2 regions of the Ornithinimicrobium ciconiae genome follow, and region 1 is predicted to be linked to the other one. Evidence: predicted binding sites of a transcription regulator. Region 1 holds the regulator's gene; the other holds the start of a gene.
The links. The regulator LexA, encoded in region 1, represses DNA repair genes until DNA is damaged. The targets are predictions, from matches to a motif close to TCGAACANNTGTTCGA.
Positions count from the first base shown of each region.

Region 1 (11,107 bases):
CCGTGTATGCCGCAGACGCCGAGGCGACTCTCACGGGCGACAGCGATGCCGCCGGGGACGTCGATGCCGGACAGTTCGGCACGGTCCAGGCGGCTACGGGTGACCCGGCCTCCGACGCCGCAGTGAGTGGCGCGGCAGCGCAGACCGGCACTGGCTATCCCGCGGACGTCGACGAGTCTGCGGGCGGCGGTGCAGGCGGTGCTGCCCTGGGTGGGGCCGTCGTCGGCGGCGCCGCGGCAGGGTTCGCTGCCAGCGACACCGAGACCACGGCCTATGAGGTGCCGGGGGCTGAGCAGGGTGCGCCGATCACTGGCGCCGTCCCGGGTGCCGCGCTGGGTGAGGATGTTGAGTCGCCTGCGGACGGCGCGACCCTGCCGTCCGGCACGGATCAGGGCGCGGACAGCGGTGAGCCCGATGCGGACGCTGGCGAGTTCGACCCGGGCAGCGGCGATGAGGAGGCGTTCGGCGCGGAGGGCTATCGGCCCGACCGCGACGGCTCTGGCATGACGGACGAGGAGCGCGAGGAACTCAACCGGGCTCGTGGGGCTCTGTGAGTCGACCTCGTCAAGCTCTATGAGCCGACCTCACCAGGTCCTCTGAGCTGACAGACAACACATGGCAGCGCCGCCCGACCAGGTCGGGCGGCGCTGCGGTGTTGTAGGTGCCGTCTGGCGGAGAGGGGGGAGGGCCGCCAGGCGGCACCGGCACGGGGGACACTGTGGACAACGCGCACCGGATTGTCGGTGTTCCTGCTGGTGCCTCAGGTGTCGTGGGTCGATCGGCTCGCGCCCGAGCAGACCTGTCAGACGCGTCGCAACACGGCGGTGACCTTGCCGAGCACGACGGCATCGTCGCCGTCGATGGGGTCGTAGGCCTCGTTGTGGGGGAGCAGCCACAACTTGCCGTCCGTGCGCTTGAACGTCTTGACGGTGGCCTCGCTGTCGAGCAGCGCCGCGACGATGTCGCCGTTGACTGCGTCCTCCTGGCGTCGCACGACGACCCAGTCGCCATCGCAGATGGCGGCGTCGATCATGGAGTCACCGACCACCTGGAGCAGGAAGAGCTCGCCATCGCCCACGAGCTGGCGCGGGAGGGGGAAGACGTCCTCGACGGCCTGCTCGGCCAGGATCGGCCCGCCAGCCGCGATGCGCCCAACCACCGGGACATAGGTCGCCTCGGGACGGGCGTCCCCGATGCCGGTCTCGTCATAGTCGATCTCACCGGCTCCCGCGGTGGTGCTGACCAACTCGGAGCCGTCGGGCTGACCTGAGGTGCTGCGCCGATAACCGGCGACACTGCCCTCTCCCGAGCCGGGCAGGATGACCTCGATGGCGCGCGGACGGTTGGGGTCGCGCCGCAGATAACCCTTCCGCTCCAGCATCCGCAGCTGGTAGGCCACGGAGGAGGGGGAGGCGAGCTGCACCGCAGTCCCGATCTCCCGCAGGCTCGGCGGATAGCCGCGTTGGTCCACCGAGTCCTTGATGACGTGGAGCACCTTCTCCTGGCGCGCCGTGAGGTCCGCCCGCCCGTCGCGGTCCGGCATCTCGTGGATGTCTGCCATCGGTCCTGCCCCTCTCCTGACCGCCTCAGAGTGCTTAACCTGCAGGTCAGCAGCTGTGTCAGTGGTCCCTGGTTGTCTATGTCGCGTGCACCAATCGTACGAGCATTCGAACAGTGAGGCAAACACTAGTTCGATGCGGCGTGTCGATTTTGTCGCACGACTGTGCTACACATGGAACATGCGTCCGATCGCACAAGCGTTCGGAGTTGCGGAGATGGAGGCATCATGAGCGCGATCGCACTGCACGACCTGCAGGACCTTGAGCCGGTTCGGGCGCGGCGGCGTCAGCGGGATCACCTGCGGCTCGTTCAGCCCGGGGAACGCATGGACGAGGGGTTTCACGTCGGTGCTCGCACGGACGCTCCGGGCGCAGGAGGCTTCACGCTGACGCGACGGGGTCGGCTCGCGATCACGATGACAGTCGCCACGGCCCTGGTGCTGGCGGTCATCGCTGCGTTCGGGATGTTCCCAGCAACGGCTGCGAGCGGTCACACAATCACGGTGCAGCCGGGTCAGACGCTGTCCCAGATCGCTGTCACGGAGTTGCCGGAGCTGCCGATGGATCGGGCCATCGTGCAGATCCAGGTGGCCAACGACATGAACACCCGGCAGGTGCAGGCGGGCATGGACCTGGAGATCCCTGGGTCCTGACCCGGCGATGCGCCAGGTGGTCACGATCGGTGGTGCTTGCTGTCAGCAGTCTGCCGTCGGTGTCCTCCTCAGACAGCGTCAGTCGTCGTCCTCGTCGGTGTCCCGGGTGCTGGTCACTGCGTCCCAGACCACGGGCAGTTGCTCACTGGGGATGAAGAAGCCGCTGATGTGCGGATCAAACATGAGCCCGGCGATGCTGGCGCTGAGGTAGGAGCCGCTGGAGGCCACGACCTCAGCGGGCGGGAGGGCGATCGCGTTGAGGTCGTCGGTGGCTGCGATCATCTCCTGCTGCACCGCGAAGTCGCGGGCCCGCTCGGAGTTGGTGAAGGTCAGCAACATCAGTTGCCCCTCGATCTCAGCTGCCGCCGGAGACTCGTTGCCCTGCTCGCCGACCGCCACGAACCACCAGTGGTCCAGGCCCATCGTCAAGCGCCATAGAGCGGTCATGCCGACCTGGTCCTCCGGTCCGGTGACCTGGGCCGCGAGGCGGTCAGTCTCACTCGGAGCGGGGGCGTCCTCGTGCGACGCAGAGGCTCCAGGGCGGGCCGCGGCACCGTCTCCGGCATCCTCGAGGGCACCTGCGTTTACTTCGGTCATGCCCACAGTCGATCACATGATGGGGGCGGACGCGGCCAGCAGTCGCGGTTTCCGGAGGAATTGTGACCTTCTAGGACCAGCACGGACCGGCTCTGACAATCACGGGTCAGTAGGTGCGCAACGCGGTCCGAGAGCACCGGTCCGCGCTTCCGCAACGCGGTCCGAGAGCACCGGTCCGCGGCTCCGCGACGAACTCAGGTGCGTGGGTGGGCCGGGATGAGTCGCTGACCCTCCTGGGTGCGGGCGCCGATCACGGGGGTTGCAGGAAGGATGCCGTCGATGCGGGGGCCCATGCCCTCGAGGGCCACCACGACCTCGTCGGTGCCCACCAGCAGGGACTGGCCACGCACCTCCAGCGGGACCTCCCCGTCTCCGTCGGTGACCTGGAAGCGGATCTCGTCCGAGCGCAGCACGACGTGCAGCCGCGAGCCCTGCCACTGGAGGCGCCAGCGCAGCTCCGGCCAGGACTCGGGCAGCCTCGGGTCGAAGCGCAGGACGCCCTCGTGGTCACGCATCCCGCCGAACCCGGACACGAGCCCTGCCCAGACACCTCCTGTGGAGGCCACGTGGATGCCGTCCGGGGTGTTGCCGTGGCGGTTGTCCAGGTCGACGAACAGGCCGTCATAGAAGTAGCGCAGCGCCATCTCGTGATAGCCGACCTCGGCGGCCACGATGGACTGCACCACGGCGGAGAGGGTCGAGTCACCGGTGGTGATCGGGTCGTAGTACTCGAAGTTTGCCCGCTTGTCCTCCAGCGTGAAGGACTGGCCAGCCAGGAACATCGCCAGCACCACATCCGCCTGCTTCAAAACCTGGAAGCGATAGATCACCAACGGGTGGAAGTGCAGCAGCAGCGGACGTTTGTCGTTGGGGGTCTGGGACAGGTCCCACACCTCGCGCTCGAGGAAGTGCAGGTCCTGCGGGTGCACACCCAGCTCGGTGTCGAACGGGATGAACATCGCCTCGGCAGCACGTTGCCACTGGTGGACCTCCTCATCCTCCAGCCCCAGCCGCATCACGGCCCGGGCATAGTCGCGCGGGTCCGAGGCGCGCAGCTCGGTGACCGCGGCGACGGCATTGGTCAGGTTCTCGCGGGCCATCACGTTGGTGAACAGGTTGTCGTTGACCACGGTGGTGTACTCGTCCGGCCCGGTCACCCCGTGAATGTGGAAGTGCTTGTCGCCGTTATGCGACCAGAAGCCGAGGTCGGCCCACATCCGGGCGGTCTCGACGAGGATGTCCAGGCCCTCGTTGAGGAGGAACTCACGGTTGCCCGTGGCACGCACATACTGCATGAGGGAGTGGGCCACGTCGGCGTTGATGTGATACTGCGCGGTCCCGGCCGCGAAGTATGCCGACGCCTCGGCGCCGTTGATGGTGCGCCACGGAAAGAGTGCCCCGTGCTGCGACATGTCCCGGGCCCGCAGCCGGGCGGAGTCCAGCATGAGGTGCCGGAAGCGCAGCGTGTTGCGCGCGGTCTGCGGGGCCGTGTAGGTCAGGAACGGCAGCACATAGATCTCGGTGTCCCAGAAGTAGTGGCCGCTATAACCGGAGCCGCTGACCCCCTTGGCGGAGATGCCGTGCGCCTCGGCACGGGCCGAGGCCTGAGCGAGCTGGAGGAGGTTGAACCGGATGGCCTGCTGCACCTCGGGCTGGCCGGGTGTCTCCACGTCGGAGCGGGCCCAGAAGTCGGTCAGCCAGTCCCGCTGGTCGGTGTGCAGTTGGGCCAGGCCGGTGGTGCGGACCCGGTCGAGGGTGCGCACGCACCGGTCGGACAGTTCCCGCACCGGGACCCCGCGTGAGGTGTGGTAGACGGCGTACTTCTCCAGGTGGATCGGCACGCCCTGCTTGGCGTCGATGCGGAAGACGTGCTTGGAGCTGTCCTCCCCGGCGGCCAGGTGCTCCTCGCACCGGTTCTCCGTCTCCAGGACGTGCTCGGTGGCGACCGCCAGCGTCATGCGGGACTCGTGGCAGACATACCCCAGCAGTGCTCGGCTGCCGTCCACCCACTGCATCTGCGGGTCCAGGACGCGCCGGTCAAAGCCCTCGGCCTTGCGGGGGTCTAGGCCCTCGCCCATCGCTGCCGCCTTGACGTGGTATTCGTCGAAACCGTCCTGGCGGTTGAGCAGCTGGCTCGAGATCACGATCGGGGCGTCCCCGTCGAGCATCTCCAGGTCCATGGTCATCAGCGCCAGGTGCCGCTCGGTGAAGGAGACCATCCGGGTGGTCGTGACCTTCACCCGCTTGCCCGAGGAGGTCCGCCAGATCAGCTCCCGGCGCAGTTGGCCGTCGCGATAGTCCAGGGACCGTTCGTAGTGCTCCAGGTCAGCCGTGGCCAGCAGGAGGGGCTCGTCCTCGACATACAGCTTGAGGACCTTGGGGTCCGGGACGTTAACGATCGTCTGCCCGACCCGGGCGAGGCCGAAGGCGTCCTCGGCGTGCTGGATCTTCCAGGTCTCGTGGAAGCCGTTGACGAAGGTGCCGTGCGCGTGGGTGTCGCGCCCTTCCTCGACGTTGCCACGCAGCCCCAGGTAGCCGTTGCCGACGGCAAAGATCGTCTCGGTGACCCCGAGGTCGGCACCGGAGTAGGCCGTCTCGACCAGACGCCACTCATCGGCCGGGAAGCGCGTGCGGTCCAACGGGTCGATCGGCGGGTCCACGAGGGGGCGCTCATGGTCGGCGGTGTACTCCGGCGACTCGCCCGTTGCGTAGTGCGGCGTCCCGTAGGACGAGGGTGGGGTCGTGCCCATCAGTTGTCTCCGATCAACTCGGCGAGGTCGCTCACGACCACCTCGGCACCGTGGCGGCGCAGCGACTCCGCGCCCGCCCCACGATCGACGCCCACGACCAGTCCGAAGTCACCAGCCGCGCCCGCCTGGACCCCGCTGACCGCGTCCTCGAGCACCACGGAGCGGGTCGAGGGCACGCCGAGCTGCTCGGCCGCATGGGTGTAGGTGTCGGGTCGGGGCTTGCCGGGCAGTCCCCGCTCCGTGGCCACCACCCCGTCGACGACGACCGGGAAGCGGTCCGCGATGCCGGCGGCGCGCAGCACCTCGGGAGCGTTCTTGGAGGATGACACGACCGCCATCTTGACCCCCACCTGCTCGAGGTGGTCCAGCAGGGCCAGCGACCCGGCATACGCGGTGATGCCCTCGCTGCGCAGCACCTCGGTGAACAGCTCGTTCTTGCGGTTGCCCAGGCCGCACACCGTCTCGACGCTCGGGCTGTCCTCGGGGCTGCCGTGCGGCAGCTCGATGCCCCGCGAGGCCAGCATCGCGGCCACCCCCTCATAGCGGGGTCGGCCGTCGATGTGGGCGAAGTAGTCGTCCTCGGTGTAGGGCTGGCTCACCCCCCGAGCGGTCAGGAAGTCGCTGAACATCCGGGCCCAGGCGCTCATGTGCACCTCGGCCGTGGGTGTCAGGACCCCGTCCAGGTCGAACAGGGCGGCGTCATAGTTGTCCCACTGCACGCGCCCACCCTAGGCGAGGCCTGGGGTGGACGCGTGATCACGGGACCGGTGGAAGCGGGGCGGTATGCCGGATGCCTGGCTGGGCGCGGCACCTCACCCCGGGTGGAGCCTGAGATGGTCAGGCTGAGGCGCTTCAGTCGGCGTAGTAGTTGAACGTGGCGAAGGCGTGGTCGAGGGCCAGGGCGTCCCGGTCATACATCATCTGCACCAGCAGCAGCGCAGTGAACGACTGGTCGTTGGGTGTGGCCGCGAGGGCCATCACCTGGTTGCCGGAGCCGCCGCAGTTGCTGTAGCGGTGGTAGAAGCCGGTGTAGAGCCCGTCGGTGTATTCCTGAAGTCCGTCGTCCTCGCAGTCGGCGGCGAAGTCCAGGCCGTCGATGAGGCCCTCAAGGTCCTCGGTGGTCTCGACCACGGTGTAGATCAGACCGGGCTCGGTCCAGGTGGTGTCCAGGCCCTCGATGCTGGCAGCTGCCTGGATGAAGGGCTGACCAGGGCTGATCACTCCTGGGGTGGTGAGGTGGTCGGACCACTCCGTGGGCACCTCGATGAGGATCGAGTTGGTGTCGTCGACGACCTGCTCGTAGGTGTACTCATCCTCCCCGCCGTCGGACATGTCGTCACCGATCTCCTGGGCGAAGGACATCACCGGGACCATGGCCTGGTCCTGCTCGTTGGGGTTGTTCAGCTCACCGCGCAGCACCTCCTGGGTGTCCCAGCGCAGCACCTCGATGGCCATCGGTGCGTTGTCACCGGCGGTCCGCAGGACGTCGCAGTAGTCGTCCATGTCGCCGTCCATCGCCATCGGCAGACCGTTCAGGGCGGTGATGATGTCGCCGGGGACAACCTTGGCCTTGGCTGCGGGTGACCCAGGCTTCACGCCGTTGACCCAGATGCCGCTGATGCCCAGGCCCTCGTCGAAAACGGGGGTCGCGGCGATGCCGAGCGACTCGTAGTCACCCTGCTGCAGGTGACCTAGCACGATCTGGGCCAGCTGGTGGTCGATGGCATAGCCGAGACGCGTCTGGTGCTCGGTGGCGGCCCCGGAGTAGTGGATGCCCATCACCTGACCCTGCGGGTTCAACAGCGGCCCACCGGAGTTGCCCGGGTGCGCCTGCGCGTCGTGCTCGATGGTGCGGTCGATCGAGGCCCAGCTCAGGCCCTCGCCGTCGGCCTGGGCCTTGGAGATGATGCCGCGGGTCAGGGTGTACTCCGGGTCGCCCAGGGGGAAGCCAGCGACGTAGATCTCCTGCCCGACGGTGGCGGGCTCGGTCGCCCAGTCCAGGTAGGGCAGGGGAGCGTCCTCGCTGATGTCGATGAGTGCCAGGTCGTTGCACTCGGAGGCGCCGATGACCCGGGCGTTGTAGCTCTTGGTGGTGTCCCCGCCGACATAGACCTTGAGCGTGGCGGCGCCGGTCACGACGTGGTTGTTGGTCAGCGCGAGGCCGTCGGCGCTGAGCAGGAAGCCGCTGCCGCGCCCACCGGTGACCATGCCGCCCAGCTCAGGGTCGCGGGTGCCCCCCATGGCCTCGATCTGGATGATGGCCGGCTGGGCGTCGCTGAAGGCGGCGATCGAGCTGCCGGGGGCAGCGACGGGAGCGGCGGTCACCGGCGCCTGGTCCGGAGCGTCGGCCGGTGCTGCCGTCACGGGGGCTGCATCCGAGGTGGGCGCGTCGGAGACCGGATCCACCCCCGGCGACGGGTCGCTGCTGCACGCGGTTGCGAGCAGGGCGAGCAACGGGATGGTGGCGGTCATGACGATTCTCTTGCGGTGCACGGGATTTGCTCCTGATCCGGGAGGGTGGTGGACCGGCTCCCCACACGTGCGTGGATCCGACCCCGCCCCGCTTCTAAGCGGGGCCTCACTGAGGCTATGGCTGGCTCAGAGCCACCCGCGTCGGCCTTGAGGATGATGACCGTGGCGAGGAGGAGGTTTCGGCGTAGGCCTAGAGGATGACCCAGGGTGCTGGCGGGCAGGGCGCTCACGCGGGCACGCTGTGGACGCTCGCACGGCACTCTGTGGACAGGGTGCTGCCTGTGTCAGGCGCGGACCGTAGGTTGGCAGCATGACTCATGAGGCGCTGCAGGCACTCCGACGGCTCGTCGGCCGCGACGACGCTGACTTCCGTGACGGCCAGCTCGAGGCTGTCGAGGCGCTGGTCGAGCGTCGGGAGCGGGTCCTGGTGGTCCAGCGCACCGGGTGGGGCAAGTCGGCCGTCTACTTCGTGGCCACGGCGCTGCGTCGACAGCAGGGGGCGGGACCGACCATCATCGTCTCCCCGCTGCTGGCGCTGATGCGTGATCAGATCGAGGCGGCCCGTCGAGCCGGCATCAGCGCCGTGTCGATGAACTCCGCCAATGCCGAGGAGTGGGGCGCGGTCCGGCAGCAACTGGCCGATGACGCCGTCGACGTGCTCCTGGTCAGCCCGGAGCGGCTCAACAACCCTCGCTTCCGCGAAGAGCAGCTGCCCGACCTGGCCGCCCGGTGCGGACTCCTCGTGGTCGACGAGGCGCACTGCATCAGCGACTGGGGCCACGACTTCCGTCCCGACTACCGCCGCATCCGCACCCTGCTGGCTGGGCTGCCCGCACAGACCCCCGTGCTGGCCACGACCGCGACCGCCAACGAGCGTGTGGTGCACGACGTCGTCGAGCAGCTGTCCGTCGGTGCCGACGGGTCGACCCGTCAGGTCAGTACGATCCGGGGGCCGCTGGCCCGGGCCTCGCTGCGGCTGGGCGTGCTCGAGCTGGAGACTCCGGAGCGGCGCATCGCCTGGCTGCTCGCGCACCTGGGAGATCTGCCGGGCAGCGGCATCGTCTATGCGCTGACCGTCTCTGCGGCCGAGGACCTGGCGGCGTCCCTGACTCGAGCAGGGCACACCGTCGCCGCCTACACCGGCCGCACCGACCCCGCAGACCGGCTCGAGCTGGAGCGCCGGCTGCGGGACAACGAGGTCAAGGCCCTGGTCGCCACCAGCGCGCTGGGCATGGGCTTTGACAAGCCCGACCTCGGGTTTGTCGTCCACCTCGGGGCCCCGAGCTCCCCGGTCGCCTACTACCAACAGGTCGGCCGTGCCGGGCGGGCCACCGACAACGCCGAAGTGTTGCTCCTGCCGGGAGTGGAGGACCGCAACATCTGGGCCTACTTCGCCTCCGCGTCGATGCCGAAGCAGGAGCACGCCGACGCTGTGCTCACGGCGCTCGCCGGCTCCGCCAAGCCACTGTCGACAGCCTCGCTGGAGACGCAGGTCGACGTGCGTCGCACCCGCTTGGAGCTGCTGCTCAAGGTGCTCGACGTCGAGGGTGCCGTGGAGAAGGTCCAGGGTGGGTGGACCTCGACCGGCCAACCGTGGACCTATGACGCTGAGCGTTATGAGCGGGTCGCGGAGGCGCGGGAGCGTGAGCAGCAGCTGATGCTGGACTACCAGCGCACCCAGAGCTGCCGGATGGCCTTCCTGCAGGGGACGCTGGACGACGCGACCGCGGCGCCCTGTGGCCGGTGCGACACCTGCGCCGGCGCGTGGTTTCCCACCGAGATCCCGACCGAGGCGGTTGACCTGGCGATGGGACAGCTCGCCCGGGTCGGGGTGCCGCTGCAGGCGCGAGCGCAGTGGCCCTCCGGCATGGACCGCCTCGGGGTGCCGGTCCGCGGCAAGATCTCCCCGGAGGAGTCGATGACCACCGGGCGGGCGCTGGCCCGGGTCTCCGACCTGGGGTGGGGGCAGCGGGTCCGTGAGCTCGTCCAGGGGCCGGACACCGCGGTGCCCGAGCAGATCGTCAACGCGGTGACCAAGGTGCTGGCTGACTGGGACTGGGCTCAGCGCCCGGTGGCGATCGTCTCGGTCCCCTCCCGCAGCCACCCCGAGCTGGTCGGCTCCTTCGCCCGACGACTCGGCGAGCTGGGGCGGTTGCCCTACCTGGGCGAGCTCACCGCTCCGCACGGCGGACCCACGGGGGAGGCGGGCGGCAACAGCGCCTTCCGCCTGGCCGGTGTGTGGGACCAGTTCGACGTCGGACCCGAGCTGGCGCAGCAGCTCGCCGGGCTGCGCGGCCCGATCCTGCTCGTCGACGACCTGGTCGACTCTCGCTGGACGATGACAGTGGCCGCCCGCGCGCTGCGGCTGGCCGGCGCTGACGCGGTCCTCCCACTGGCCCTCGCCCAGGCCGGCTGAGGAGCGCCGCCGACGCTCTGTCCTGGGCAGGCACGACAGGGGCGCGCGACGGGCCCGTGACTCCCCGGGTATGCCGTGGGTAAGGTTCTCGTCAATCTTGCGTCCTGAGGGGGTCCGCCGCCCCTGCGTGGTTGTACCTTGCCGGAGCAGCACTGCTGTGCACCCATCATCTCCGGAGGTCCCCATGCGTCGTCGACCCGCTGTCTCGCTCGTGCTCGTCCTGTGCCTGGCAGCACCTTTTGCTGCCACGGCCGCGCACTCCGACGCCCCGCAGACACTGGTGCCGATCGGAGGCGGCTACTCCACCGAGTCGCTGCAGGGATTCGCGGTGCAGGCCATGAGCGCAGGCAGCGGCGACACGGTCGACCTCTATGTGATCCCGTCCAGCTATGGGGACGCGCCCCAGGACCGGGAGGAGAACCTCGCCCTGGCCCAGGAACGCACCGACCAGATCGAGGCGGCGTGCGATGACGTGGTCGATCTCGCCGAGTTCAGTGGCGGCTGCGAGGCGACTCTCCTGCCGTTGCTGGCGCGAGAGGACGCCCTCGACCCGGCGGCCTCCGAAGGGCTGGACGACCCGGACACCGACGGCGTCTACATCCTCGGCGGTGACCAGGTCCTGGCCATGCACGTGCTGGCCAACTCCCCGGCCGAGGAGCG
Region 1 covers NZ_CP041616.1:1,446,121-1,457,227, forward strand. The annotation lists gene FNH13_RS19230 (PRC-barrel domain-containing protein) at 1-554, shown strand, start outside; gene lexA (transcriptional repressor LexA) at 803-1,561, opposite strand; gene FNH13_RS06705 (hypothetical protein) at 1,787-2,212, shown strand; gene FNH13_RS06710 (hypothetical protein) at 2,291-2,809, opposite strand; gene FNH13_RS06715 (glycoside hydrolase family 65 protein) at 3,004-5,559, opposite strand; gene FNH13_RS06720 (HAD family hydrolase) at 5,559-6,278, opposite strand; gene FNH13_RS06725 (S1C family serine protease) at 6,412-8,031, opposite strand; gene FNH13_RS06730 (RecQ family ATP-dependent DNA helicase) at 8,342-10,447, shown strand; gene FNH13_RS06735 (Type 1 glutamine amidotransferase-like domain-containing protein) at 10,632-11,107, shown strand, end outside.

Region 2 (11,107 bases), 1.2 Mb from region 1:
CTGCGACGCCACGCGTGCGCTCGACCCCTGGGACGCAGCGCGGCGTGCACAGTGGGATCTTCACAACTTCTGCACACGTCCTGCCCCTGCTGAGCAGGTCCTGCCTCTTACGCTCGGAGTCATGACCGAGAGCACTCCCCGCGGAGGGACCGCCGAGCACACGCTGCTCGTCGTCGAGGACGACCCGACCATCAACCAGGCGCTCAGCGACCGGTTGACCGCCGAAGGGTTCAGGGTCGTCCGGGCCGTCGACGGGCCCGGTGCGGTCGCAGCCTTCACCGAGCACCGCCCCGACCTGGTGCTGCTGGACGTGATGCTGCCGGGCTACGACGGCCTCGAGGTCTGCCGCAGGATCCAAGCTGAGCGGCCAGTGCCCGTCATGATGCTGACCGCCCGCGTCGAAGAGACCGATGTCCTGGTCGGCCTGGGCGTCGGCGCCGACGACTACGTCACCAAGCCCTTCCGGATGCGCGAGGTCGTGGCCCGCGTGCGCGCACTGCTGCGCCGCGTCGAGCGTGCGGCCGAGTTGGCCAACACGCCCGAGGCCTTGGTGAGCGTGGGTGACCTGCACCTGGACCGCGGTGCGCGCCGGGTGCGGGTCGGCTCCGACGAGGTGCACCTGACACCCCTGGAGTTCGACCTGCTCGCAGCGCTGGCGGTCGAGCCCGGAGCCGTGCGGAGTCGCGAGGAGCTGATGTCCGGGGTCTGGGGCTGGGCAGACGCCCGCGGCACCCGCACCCTGGACAGCCACGTCAAGTCGCTGCGGGCCAAGATCGGTGCGGAGCGGGTCCGGACGGTGCACGGCGTCGGCTACGCCCTGGAGGTCTGAGGGATGGCAGGCACGTCCCAGGGCGAGGCACCGAACGGCGGCACCGTGAGCGGGAACCATCGACGCGACGCAGTCAGGGGTGACCGCCCACTCGATGCGGTCGGGAGTGACCGCCCGCTCGACGCCGTCGGGTCCATCAAGGTCAAGATCGGACTGCTCGTCGCGCTCAGCATCCTGGCGGCGGCACTGGTCCTCCAGGTGGGAAACAGGTCCGGGGTGCCCGCGTGGCTGACCCTCCCGGTCACCGTCGCGGCGGCGCTGGGCGTGACCCAGTGGCTGGCCCGGGGGATGACCGCGCCTCTGCGTGAGATGACATCGGCCGCCGGTCGTATGGCGCGGGGAGACTATCGCTCCCGCGTCACCGCCACCTCGGCGGACGAGGTCGGACAGCTGGGGCGTGCCTTCAACACCATGGCGGAGGATCTCGCCACGGCGGATCAGCAGCGGCGCCAGCTCGTCGCGACGGTCTCCCACGAGTTGCGGACCCCGCTCGCCGGGCAGCGCGCTCTGCTGGAAAACCTCGTTGACGGGGTCGTGACACCCGACGACGACGCACTGCAGTCGGCGCTCGCGCAGTCCGAGCGGCTCAGCGGACTGGTCGAGGACCTACTGGACGTCAGTCGTGTCGACGGGGCAGGGGTGCGGCTGCACCTGGAGACGGTCTCCGTCGCTGATCTGCTGCGCAGCGCCGTCGAGGAGTCAGATGTCGGGGGGAGGCCGGTCCGCTATGAGGTGTCGGTGGTCCCACCACGACTGGAGGTCCGCGCCGACGAGGCTCGGCTGCACCAGGTCGTGGCCAACCTGCTCGACAACGCCTCGCGGCACAGCCCGATCGATGGCGTGATCAGTGTCCGCGCCGTCGCTCATCCGGTTGAGGAGAGCTGGTCGCTCGAGGTCGCCGACAGCGGGCCAGGCATCCCGCCGGAGCGCGCGTCGTCGCTGTTCACGCGGTTTGGCACGGCCGACTCCGCCGGAGGCGGCACCGGCCTCGGACTGGCGATCGCCAACTGGGTCTGTGAGCTCCACGGCGGCACCATCGCCGCCGTGCCACCGCCCGAGGGTCAGACAGGTGCCCTGATCAGGGCCGTGCTGCCCTGTGACCCGCAGCCCGCGCCTCGGTCCACCACTCCACGCCCAACCACCGCCCGCGCCGACCAGAAGGAATCCACCATGACCCCGACCCCTGCTTCGGCGACCCCTGCTTCGGCGACCCCTGCTTCGGCGACCCCTGCTTCGGCGACCGCTCCTTCGGCGACCGCTCCTTCGGCGGCCCCTGCTTGGGCGGCCCCGTCTTCGTCGGCCACCGGGGGGCCGGGCGGCGTGCCAGGTGACGCCTCGACGACGTCAGTTATCGCTGCGATGTTCGGCAGCTTCTGGCCGGAGCGGGCCACCCTGCGCACGGCTCCGGTTGCGCTGTTCGGCTCCCTCGCGGTGGGGCTGCTGGGGGCGCTCATCCTGCCCGACCGGCTGTTCGGGATCAGCACCTTCCTCGTGCTCGCCGCCGCCGGCGCGCTCGTCCTCCGCATGTCTGTCCACCGCTCCCGGCCCTGGGCGATCGCCTCGGCCGCACTCTGCCTGGGCCTTGGCGCCTTGGTCTTCCTCCGGGCGGCAGAGTGGCTGAGCGTGCTGGCGATCCTGGCCGCGGGCGTGCTGGTGACGACCGCAGTCACCGACGCCAGGCGGCCCTTGGCGATGCTCGCTGGCGGTGTCGCCTGGGTGCTCAGCGGTCTGCGCGGCCTGCCGCTCCTCGGCCGCACGCTGACTGCCACGAGCCGGCACCACGTGCTGTGGCCAGCGTTACGGACAGCCGCGATCTCCCTGGTCCTGCTCGTCGTCTTTGTCGGACTCTTCGCCTCCGGCGACGCACTCTTCGGCAGTTGGGTGTCCGGCATACTCCCCAACATCCAGATCGCTGACACCCTCGTGCTGCGCGCGTTCACCTGGTTCATGGTCGCTGGGCTCGTGCTCGCGGCCTGCTATCTGGCGCTGAACCCACCGCGTGTCGAAGCTGTCTCGCTCGGCGATGCCCGTCCGGTCGCTCGCCCGTGGGAGTGGCAGGTGCCCGTCGGGGTCGTGATCGCCGTCTTCACCGCCTTCCTGATCGCCCAGGCGACGGCGATGTGGGGTGGTCATGACTACCTGCAGGAGGCGACCGGCCTCACCTACGCCGAGTATGTCCACCAGGGCTTCGGCCAGCTGGTCGTCGCGACCCTGCTCACGCTCGTCACCATCGCCGTCGCCGTGCGCAAGGCCCCGCGTGAGACTCGAGGCGAACGGCAGGTGCTGCGCCTCCTGCTCGGGATTCTCTGTGGGCTGACGCTGATCGTGGTTGGCTCAGCGCTCTACCGGATGTCGCTCTATCAGGAGGCCTACGGCTACACCGTCCTGCGGGTGCTGGTCGACGCCTTCGAACTCTGGCTCGGGCTGCTCGTCGTCCTGGTCCTGGTCGCGGGTATCCGCCTCTCGGGTTGGTGGCTCCCGCGGGCGGCCCTGCTCTCCGGCGCTGCGTTCCTGCTGGTCATCGGACTGGCCAACCCGGAGGCGTGGGTCGCGGGACAGAACATTGAGCGCTACGAGACGACCGGCAAGCTCGATCTGGACTATCTCGCCTCCCTCGGCGTCGACGCTGCCCCCACGATCGCCGACGGACTGCCGGAGGACCTGAGCCGCTGCATCCTGGGGGACGCTGACTCTGCACTCGGTGATGATCTCCTGGAGTGGAACCTGGGCCGGGCGCGGGCCGCGGCGCTCACCACGGGTGCCAGCGCCGCACCTCCGGTGGGTCAGCCTGGGTGTCCACGCACGATCGGGGAGTGAAGGAGCAGGTCCTGGCGCGGAAGGTGCTCAGCAGTGCCGACATGGTGGTGACCCCGCTGTCCGCGTGAGTGTGGATAGCCACTGTCCGAGGCGGCCTCGGGCATGGCTGTGACCCCGCCGTCCGTGTGGGTGTGGGCGGGGTCGGGGGCGTGGTCGTTAGGTGTCGACGAGGGGGCCGGTGGGGGTCGTCATGGTGCCGGGTAGGTGCCAGATGACTTTGGTGGCGGTGACGGTGGCGGTGTAGCCGTAGCGGTGGACGATGACGTGGTGTCGTCGGCAGAGGGCGGCGGCGTTGGTCAGGTCGGTGGCGCCGCCGAAGATCCAGTGGATGACGTGGTGGATGTCGGTCCAGGTGGCGGGCATGGTGCAGCCCGGGAAGGTGCATCCTTTGTCGCGGAGGTGGACGGCTTTGCGTTGGGCGGGGGTGAAGAGGCGTTTGGTGAGGCCGACGTCGAGGGGTTCGGAGGGGCCGCCGAGGACGATGGGGATGATTTCGGCGTCGCACGCCAGGCGGCGGATCGCGCCGGGGGAGAGGCGTTGTCCGGTGGCGGTGTCGCCACCGCCACCGATCTTGCCGGCGAGGGCCTCTATGTCGATGGTGACCTGGATCTTGGCTTTGTCGGTGACGGTGGTGCCTTCGGGGGCGGCGACGCCGCGGCCGATGATTTCTAGGAGTGCGTCGGCTCGGCGGGTGGCGGTGGTGCGTGGGTCGTGTTGGTGGGTCCCGTGCTCGTCGGCGCTGGGGCGGGGTTTGGATAGTGGGTCGAGGGCGGCGAGCAGGATCGCTTCGGCTTCGTCGTCGAGGATGAGTTGCCACTCGGCGAGGCCGGCGATGGTCCCGACCCGGCGCAGGCGCCGGCAGCGGGATTTTTCGTCTTCGGCTTTGTCGTCGGGGTCGGGCTCGAGGAGGCGCTCTTTGGCTTCGGTGCCGACTTTGGCCAGGTCGCGTAGCCCGGTGGTTTCGACGACGTCGGTCATCACGTCGGTCAGAGCTTGTAGGGACTGTGGGGTGGCGAGGTCGGTGAGGTCCTGGGTGAGGCGGGTGATGAGGTTGGCTCGGGCGATGCGTGCGGTGCCGTCGTTGACTTTGGCGGTCAGGGCTTCGAACCGGTCGTCGTCCATCGCGGCGGCGACTCGGGCGGTGGCCAGGGCTTCGGGGCGGTCGATCAACGGTGCCCAGGTGGTGATCCAGTCGGGCACGGAGTGTCCGGATTGGTCGGGCAGGCCGCGGGTGATGGCTTCGTGGGTGGTCGCGGCCAACAGTGATTGGGCGGCCTGGACCAACGCCTGCGCGGCGCCGACAGCCTCACCCAGTCCCTGCTCGGGCAGGTGTGCGAGGGGGAACTCCCCGGCGAGCATCTGGATCATGTGCGCGGACCCGGCGACGAACTCGGGCACCTCGTGCCCCGAGGTGGTTAGCGGCGCGCCCCGGTCTTGGCCACCCTGCCCGGCATGTGCTGGCCCGCCCGGACCACCCCGCGTCGGATCGTGCTCCTGGGCCAGGGCTGGATCCTGGGCCAGGTCGTGGCCGACTTCTGGGACTAGATCCTGGTCTTGGTCGGGGACCAACGGTCCGGCATTGGTGGTTTCCCGTAGCGGTCCGGCCCCGATCAGCGGGGCATACCGCACCCGGCCACTGGTGGTGGCGGACTCGGTCAGCGCAGCCTTCTCGGCAGCGGTCAGTTCCCCGCTGTCCAGAGTCGCCTGCTGTGCCATAAATCAAACATACGTGCGACCACTGACAGTGGGTGGCTGCGCTCGAAAATGCGAACTGTTCAGTTTCCTGACCAGCGGAAACTCGTGGAGGCAGTGACGTCGAGGGTGGCAGCCGACGCCTCAGGGACCGGTCGTGATGGGCCGTTCAGGATCTGAGATCCAGTCGCTCCAGGACCCGATGTAGACGGCCGGGTCATAGACCCCGACCTCCGCGACCTCCATCGCCAGCGCCATGTGACAGGCCTGGATCCCCGAGCCGCAGTAGATCGCGGTCCGCTTGTCCGGTTGGATGCCGCGCGCGGTGAACCGCATCTCCAGGTCGTCGGCCGGCAGGAACCGGCCGGCCTCGTCGACATTTTTCAGCGCGGGGATGCTGATGGCGCCCGGGATGTGCCCGGCCACAGGGTCGATGGTCTCGTTCTCCCCGCGGAACCTGTCTGCCGGGCGTGAATCAACCACCTGGTGCCGGTCCAGATAGTGCTCGATCCCGTCTGCGTCCAGCAGTCGGCGCCCGCCCGGGGTGAGCACGATGTCACCGCGCTCGATCTCGGGCTCACCAGTTTCGGTCGGCAGTCCGGCGGCCAGCCATGCGGCATACCCGCCGTCGAGGACCCGCACCTCGTCCTTGCCAAAGAAGTTGAGCAACCACCAGGCGCGTGCCGCCCCCAGGGAGGTGGCCCCGTCATAGACAACAACAGGCCGTATGTCGGTGACTCCCGCAGCCCGGAACGCCTCCTGTGCGTCGGCGAGCTTGGGCATCGGGTGACGACCACCGCGCCCGTCCTCGGACGGCGAGCTGGCCAGCCCAGGCTTCATGGCCATGAAGGCGGCACCGGGGAGATGACCGGCGAGGTATTCGGCGAGATTGTCCTCGGGGGAGGTGCCCAGGCTCCACCGGATGTCGAGCAGCACGGGCCGCTCCTCGGGGTCCTCGGCGGCGAGCAGCTCAGCGAGTTCGGCGGGGTCGATCAGCAGGTCGGACACGGGTCTGAGCCTACGGCCTGCCGGTCAGCTGGCGAACCTGGCGGCAGAGCGCGCCTTCGCCTTGGCGGCCTCCTCCTCACGGTTCTTAGGAGGAACCGAGGTGACCAGCGAGTCAAGCAGATCCTGGCTGGCAGCGGCGATCTTCTCGATGGCCTGGTCGTAGGCGTCCTGGTTGGCAGCTGAGGGCTTGGTAGCCCCACCGATCTTGCGCACATATTGCAGCGCTGCGGCACGCACCTCATCGGTGGTTGCCGGCGGCTCGAAGTTGTTGAGCGGTCTGATGTTCCTGCACATGCCTCCACGATGCCACGGAGGTAGCGTGACCGCCATGAGTTCACCCGAGCTGGCGGTCGACCCGCTGGCACCCACCCCGCCGGAGCTGCTGCCCAGGTCCGTCACGATCCGTCACCGCGCCAACTGGCTCAACCTCTCCACCCTGTTTGGCATGGGGGTCGCCAGGGCGGGAGGAGCCGACATCCGGCGCGGGCCACGCAAGCTCTATCTGGCTGAGCACTATCGGTGGAAGTTCCCGGCAGGCGGTGCCTTCACCGTCGGCGACGTCGTGATCACCCGCCACGACATCGACGAGCTGGTCGCCAGGCGCCCGCACCTACTCGAGCACGAGGAGGCACACAGCCGGCAGTGGATGGCCTGCCTCGGCCTGCCGTTCCTCCCGCTCTACGTCGCCTCGATGGGCTGGTCCTGGCTGCGCACGGGTGACCGGGCGTCATACTCCTTCTTTGAGCGCAGCGCCGACCTGGCCAAGGGCGGCTACAAGGACGTCCCACCGCGGCCGCTGATGCCGGTCATCGCCTCCGGAGCGCGGCAGGCCATCGCCTTCGTCACCGGCCGACGCTCTGCCGACACGGGTGTGGACGTCGGTCGCAGCGGCTGACCGACCCATCGCGCGCCGCGCACGCCACCGCACGCACTCTGAGCTGTCGGCAGGTCAGCACAGGGGCAGGGTCCAGTCCTGCTCCGGGCCATAGGCGTGACCGTGTCCGGCGTCAGGCAGCAGCGAGGCTCCCAGATCCAGCACCGTCGTGCCATAGCTCAGACCCGGCAGCCAGGTTGTTGGCCAGTCCTCCGGCTGTGAGAGGGCCGTTTCGCCCGACAGATACCGGACGGGATCGTCGGCATTGTGGAGGCTGACCTCTCGCGGGTGACCCGAGATCTCCCCGCCCGGCGCGCCGGACCAGATCACGCCGCAGAGTGCCGACGCGTCGACGTCGGCGATGGCTGCCTGACCGGCCAGCGCCCCGAGGGACTCGCCATGGACATAGACGTCCGGCCGCTCCCGCGCGGGGAGCTCGGCGACCTGTGTGAGCACCTCCTGCACCAGGGCGCGCGCCGACCGCATCGCAGGCTTTTGGTCGATCAGGAAGCTCCACCAGCTCGGCAGGTCGCCGTACTGCGCGGAGACCACGGCCACGTCACCATCGAGCTGGGTCTCGAACGCCGTGACGGCCTCCCGGTTGACCCAGCCACTTCCGGTGGGGAGGGCGATGAGGATCGCACCACGCTCAAGGCCGCCCTCCGCGACCATCCGATCGACCGCCAGCCGGGCACCCGCCTCCGGGCTCCTGGCCTCGTCCACCCGGGCAAACGAGCGGGAGGCCCCGGCGGGGGAGTCGATGAGCAGCACGTGCTGCGGGTCCATGGTCTTGCGCAGAGGGGCCAGCAGATCGATCGGGCCGGCGGCTGCTGTCGTGACCGTGAGCGTGACCAGCAGTGCCGCGACCAGGGGCACGGAGGTGCGCCGCACATTGACCCGGGCCAGTCGGCGCACCCCGGCACCGACCGTCAGGCCGACCCCGACGACCAGGAGCGCCCACGCTGTGGCACTCAGCCAGTATGTCGGGGGGAGCGCGGGCATGCCGAGCTCAGCCGAGCGCACCACCAGGGACTGCTGGGTCACCCACTCCAGACCGGCAAGCACTGCGCAGGTTCCGGCCACCACGAGCCAGCGGGCCGGCTCGCTGACCCGCTGCCCGCTGGCAGTGCCGCGATGGGTCAGGATCAACCGGGTGCCTCCGACGAGGGTCAGGGCGAGGAGCACGAGCACCCCGGTGAGGAGTCCCTGCGGGAGTGGCAGGCGGGGGAGCAGTGACGGGATGGTGGACAGCGCCAGGGCCGCCCCGACCGTCAGCGTGGTCCCGATGTGGGGCGCAGGGATCTTGCTGAGATGGCGAGCGGGAGTGGCGGTGTCGCGACTGCTGGAGAACATGCTTCGACGCTAGGAATCCGTGGCACTTCGGCGGGTCCCCCAGTCGAGCCAGATCCGGGCACGCGATGCGGTGCCCGGGGCGGCGACACTCACCCCCACGATGCGGGCAGAACTCACCCCTAGGTATGACAAGCACCTGCCCCCGCGCGATTACGGTCGACCCATGAGCAGGCAACGGCGCGACGTGCGCGGAGAGGGCAGCCGTGACCGTCGCGGGATGGGACGTCGCGGGGTCGGACGACGGGGGATCGGACGACGCGGGATTGGACGTCGCGGGGTCGGACGACGGGGGATCGGAGGACGGGGCGCGCGTGGTGTCGGGCGGACGCTGAGCTGGGTCACGGTGCGGCCTGCCAACGCACTCGTGGTGCGACCCTCTCGCTGGCTCGGCTCGCGCGGGCTGGCCTTCGTCATCCGTCACGGCACCGTCCTGGTGTGGCTGGCGGTCGCGATCCTGATGGCCATCGCCTGGCCCACGGTCGGGATGACCCACCAGGTGCCCGCCAGCCTGTGGCCGATGTTTGCCGCACTCGGGATCCTGCCGCTGCTCTGGCTGCGGGTCGCGCCCTTCCTGGGGTGGCTCACCTGGGTGATCCCGGCAGCCGTGATCCCGCTGATCTTCGAGTCCACCTCGTTGCACGCGTTCCCGTGGCAGATCAGTGCCTTCCTCGTGCTCCTGGCGCTGCTGATCGCGGTCGGCGTCACGGAGACGCCGGCTCGGGTCGGTCTCACCTTTCTGGGCACCGGGGCCCTCTTCCTGGCCCACCTGCCCTCGAGCATGGCGACGGGCTGGGTCTTCGGCGCCGCAGCCTTCCTCGGGCTGGGTCTGCTGCTGCGCGGGCTGTTCCGCTCTCGCCGCGAGGCCGCCGAGCAGGCGCAACGCGCCGAGGAGCAGACCCGCCGCGCCGAGGTGGAGCAAGCCAGGGCGGTCCTGGCCGAGGAGCGCACCCGCATCGCCCGGGACCTGCACGACGTGGTCGCCCACCGGATGTCGATGGTGGTGGTGCAGGCACAGTCCGCGCAGTATCGCCTCGGTGGGGTCACCCCCGAGGTCGCCGCCGAGTTCGAGTCGGTGGCCAGCCAGGCGCGAGAGGCCCTCAACGAGGTGCGCGCGATGCTCGGCGTTCTGCGCAGCGAGGACCACGCCCCGGAGCAGGCGCCCCAGCCCGGCACCGAGGATGTGCTGCGGCTGCTGCGGTCCTCCAGCGCGGCCGGGGTGGACCTGACCTGGTCGATCGTCGGGGAGACCGAGCCGGGACCGGCCACCGCGATGGTCCTCTACCGGGTGCTGCAGGAGTCACTGGCCAACGCCTCCCGGCACGCCCCGGGGGCACCTGTGCGGGTCGAGCTGGGCTACGGGGAACAGGTGGTCGTGCGGGTGTCCAGCGGAGCGGGCCACGCCCGCCCGCGAGATGCGTCGGGGAGCGGGGGACACGGCATACCGGGTATGTCGGCGCGCGCCGCCTCCGTGGGCGGCACCCTGAGCGCCGGGCCAGTGGGCGACGGGGGTTGGCTGGTGGAGGCGTCCTTGCCCACCCGACCGACGGTCGTAGGGTGAGCGGCATGGTGAACGTCTTCATCGCCGACGACCAGGCCATGGTGCGGCAGGGGTTCGGTGCCCTGCTCGCGGCCCAGCCCGACATCCAGGTGGTCGGTGACGCGCCCGATGGTGCGACCGCCGTCCGCGAGGTGGTCCGTCTGCGTCCCGATGTCGTGTTGATGGATGTGCGGATGCCGGAGATGAACGGGCTGGATGCCGCAGCAGAGATCTTCCGTCGGCGGATCGACCCCGCTCCACGCGTGCTGATGCTGACGACCTTCGACATCGACGACTATGTCTATGAGGCGCTGCGCCTGGGGGCCAGCGGCTTCATGCTCAAGGACGCTCCCGCCGAGGAGCTGATCAGGGCGGTGCGGCTGGTGGCCTCCGGGGAAGCGCTGCTGGCGCCGTCGGTGACGCGGCGCCTCATCGAGGAAGTCACTCGCCGTCGCTCCGACGTCCGGCCCAGCGCCGAGCTGGCGACGCTGACCCCGCGGGAGCGTGAGGTGCTCGAGCTGGTCGCCGCCGGGCTGTCCAACGCCGAGATCGGGCAGCGGCTGTTCGTGGCCGAGCAGACCGTCAAGACCCACGTCGGCAAGGTGCTGGCCAAACTCGGCCTGCGGGACCGGGCACAGGCTGTGGTCTATGCCTATGAGTCGGGCGTGGTCCGCCCGGGGGCCTAGGCTCCGGGCTGTGGAAGGAGTCGAGGACGCCGCGGGGGACGCTGGCCGCACCGGGCGTGCGCGTCGCTCTCCGGGCGAGTCCGTGGTGCCGGCGATCCCTGGCTACACGGCGCACGACCGGGAGCGCTGGGTTGCCGAGGATCCGGCGCACAAGAGGCTGGACCGTGACGACTTCGCTCGCGACCGTGGCAGGGTCATCCACTCGGCCGGGCTGCGACGACTCTCGGCGACGACGCAGGTCGTGTCGCCAGACACTGATGACTTCGTCCGCAACCGACTGACCCACTCCCTGGAGGTCGCCCAGATCGGGC
Region 2 covers NZ_CP041616.1:2,679,579-2,690,685, reverse strand. The annotation lists gene FNH13_RS12345 (response regulator transcription factor) at 122-829, shown strand; gene FNH13_RS12340 (DUF4153 domain-containing protein) at 833-3,646, shown strand; gene FNH13_RS12335 (HNH endonuclease signature motif containing protein) at 3,803-5,362, opposite strand; gene FNH13_RS12330 (sulfurtransferase) at 5,483-6,346, opposite strand; gene FNH13_RS12325 (DUF2277 domain-containing protein) at 6,371-6,640, opposite strand; gene FNH13_RS12320 (hypothetical protein) at 6,675-7,241, shown strand; gene FNH13_RS12315 (alpha/beta-hydrolase family protein) at 7,296-8,573, opposite strand; gene FNH13_RS12310 (sensor histidine kinase) at 8,737-10,131, shown strand; gene FNH13_RS12305 (response regulator) at 10,137-10,796, shown strand; gene FNH13_RS12300 (deoxyguanosinetriphosphate triphosphohydrolase) at 10,807-11,107, shown strand, end outside.
Region 2: a site for LexA is predicted at 5,366-5,381, ahead of FNH13_RS12335 (HNH endonuclease signature motif containing protein). Genes of this name have one in related genera too.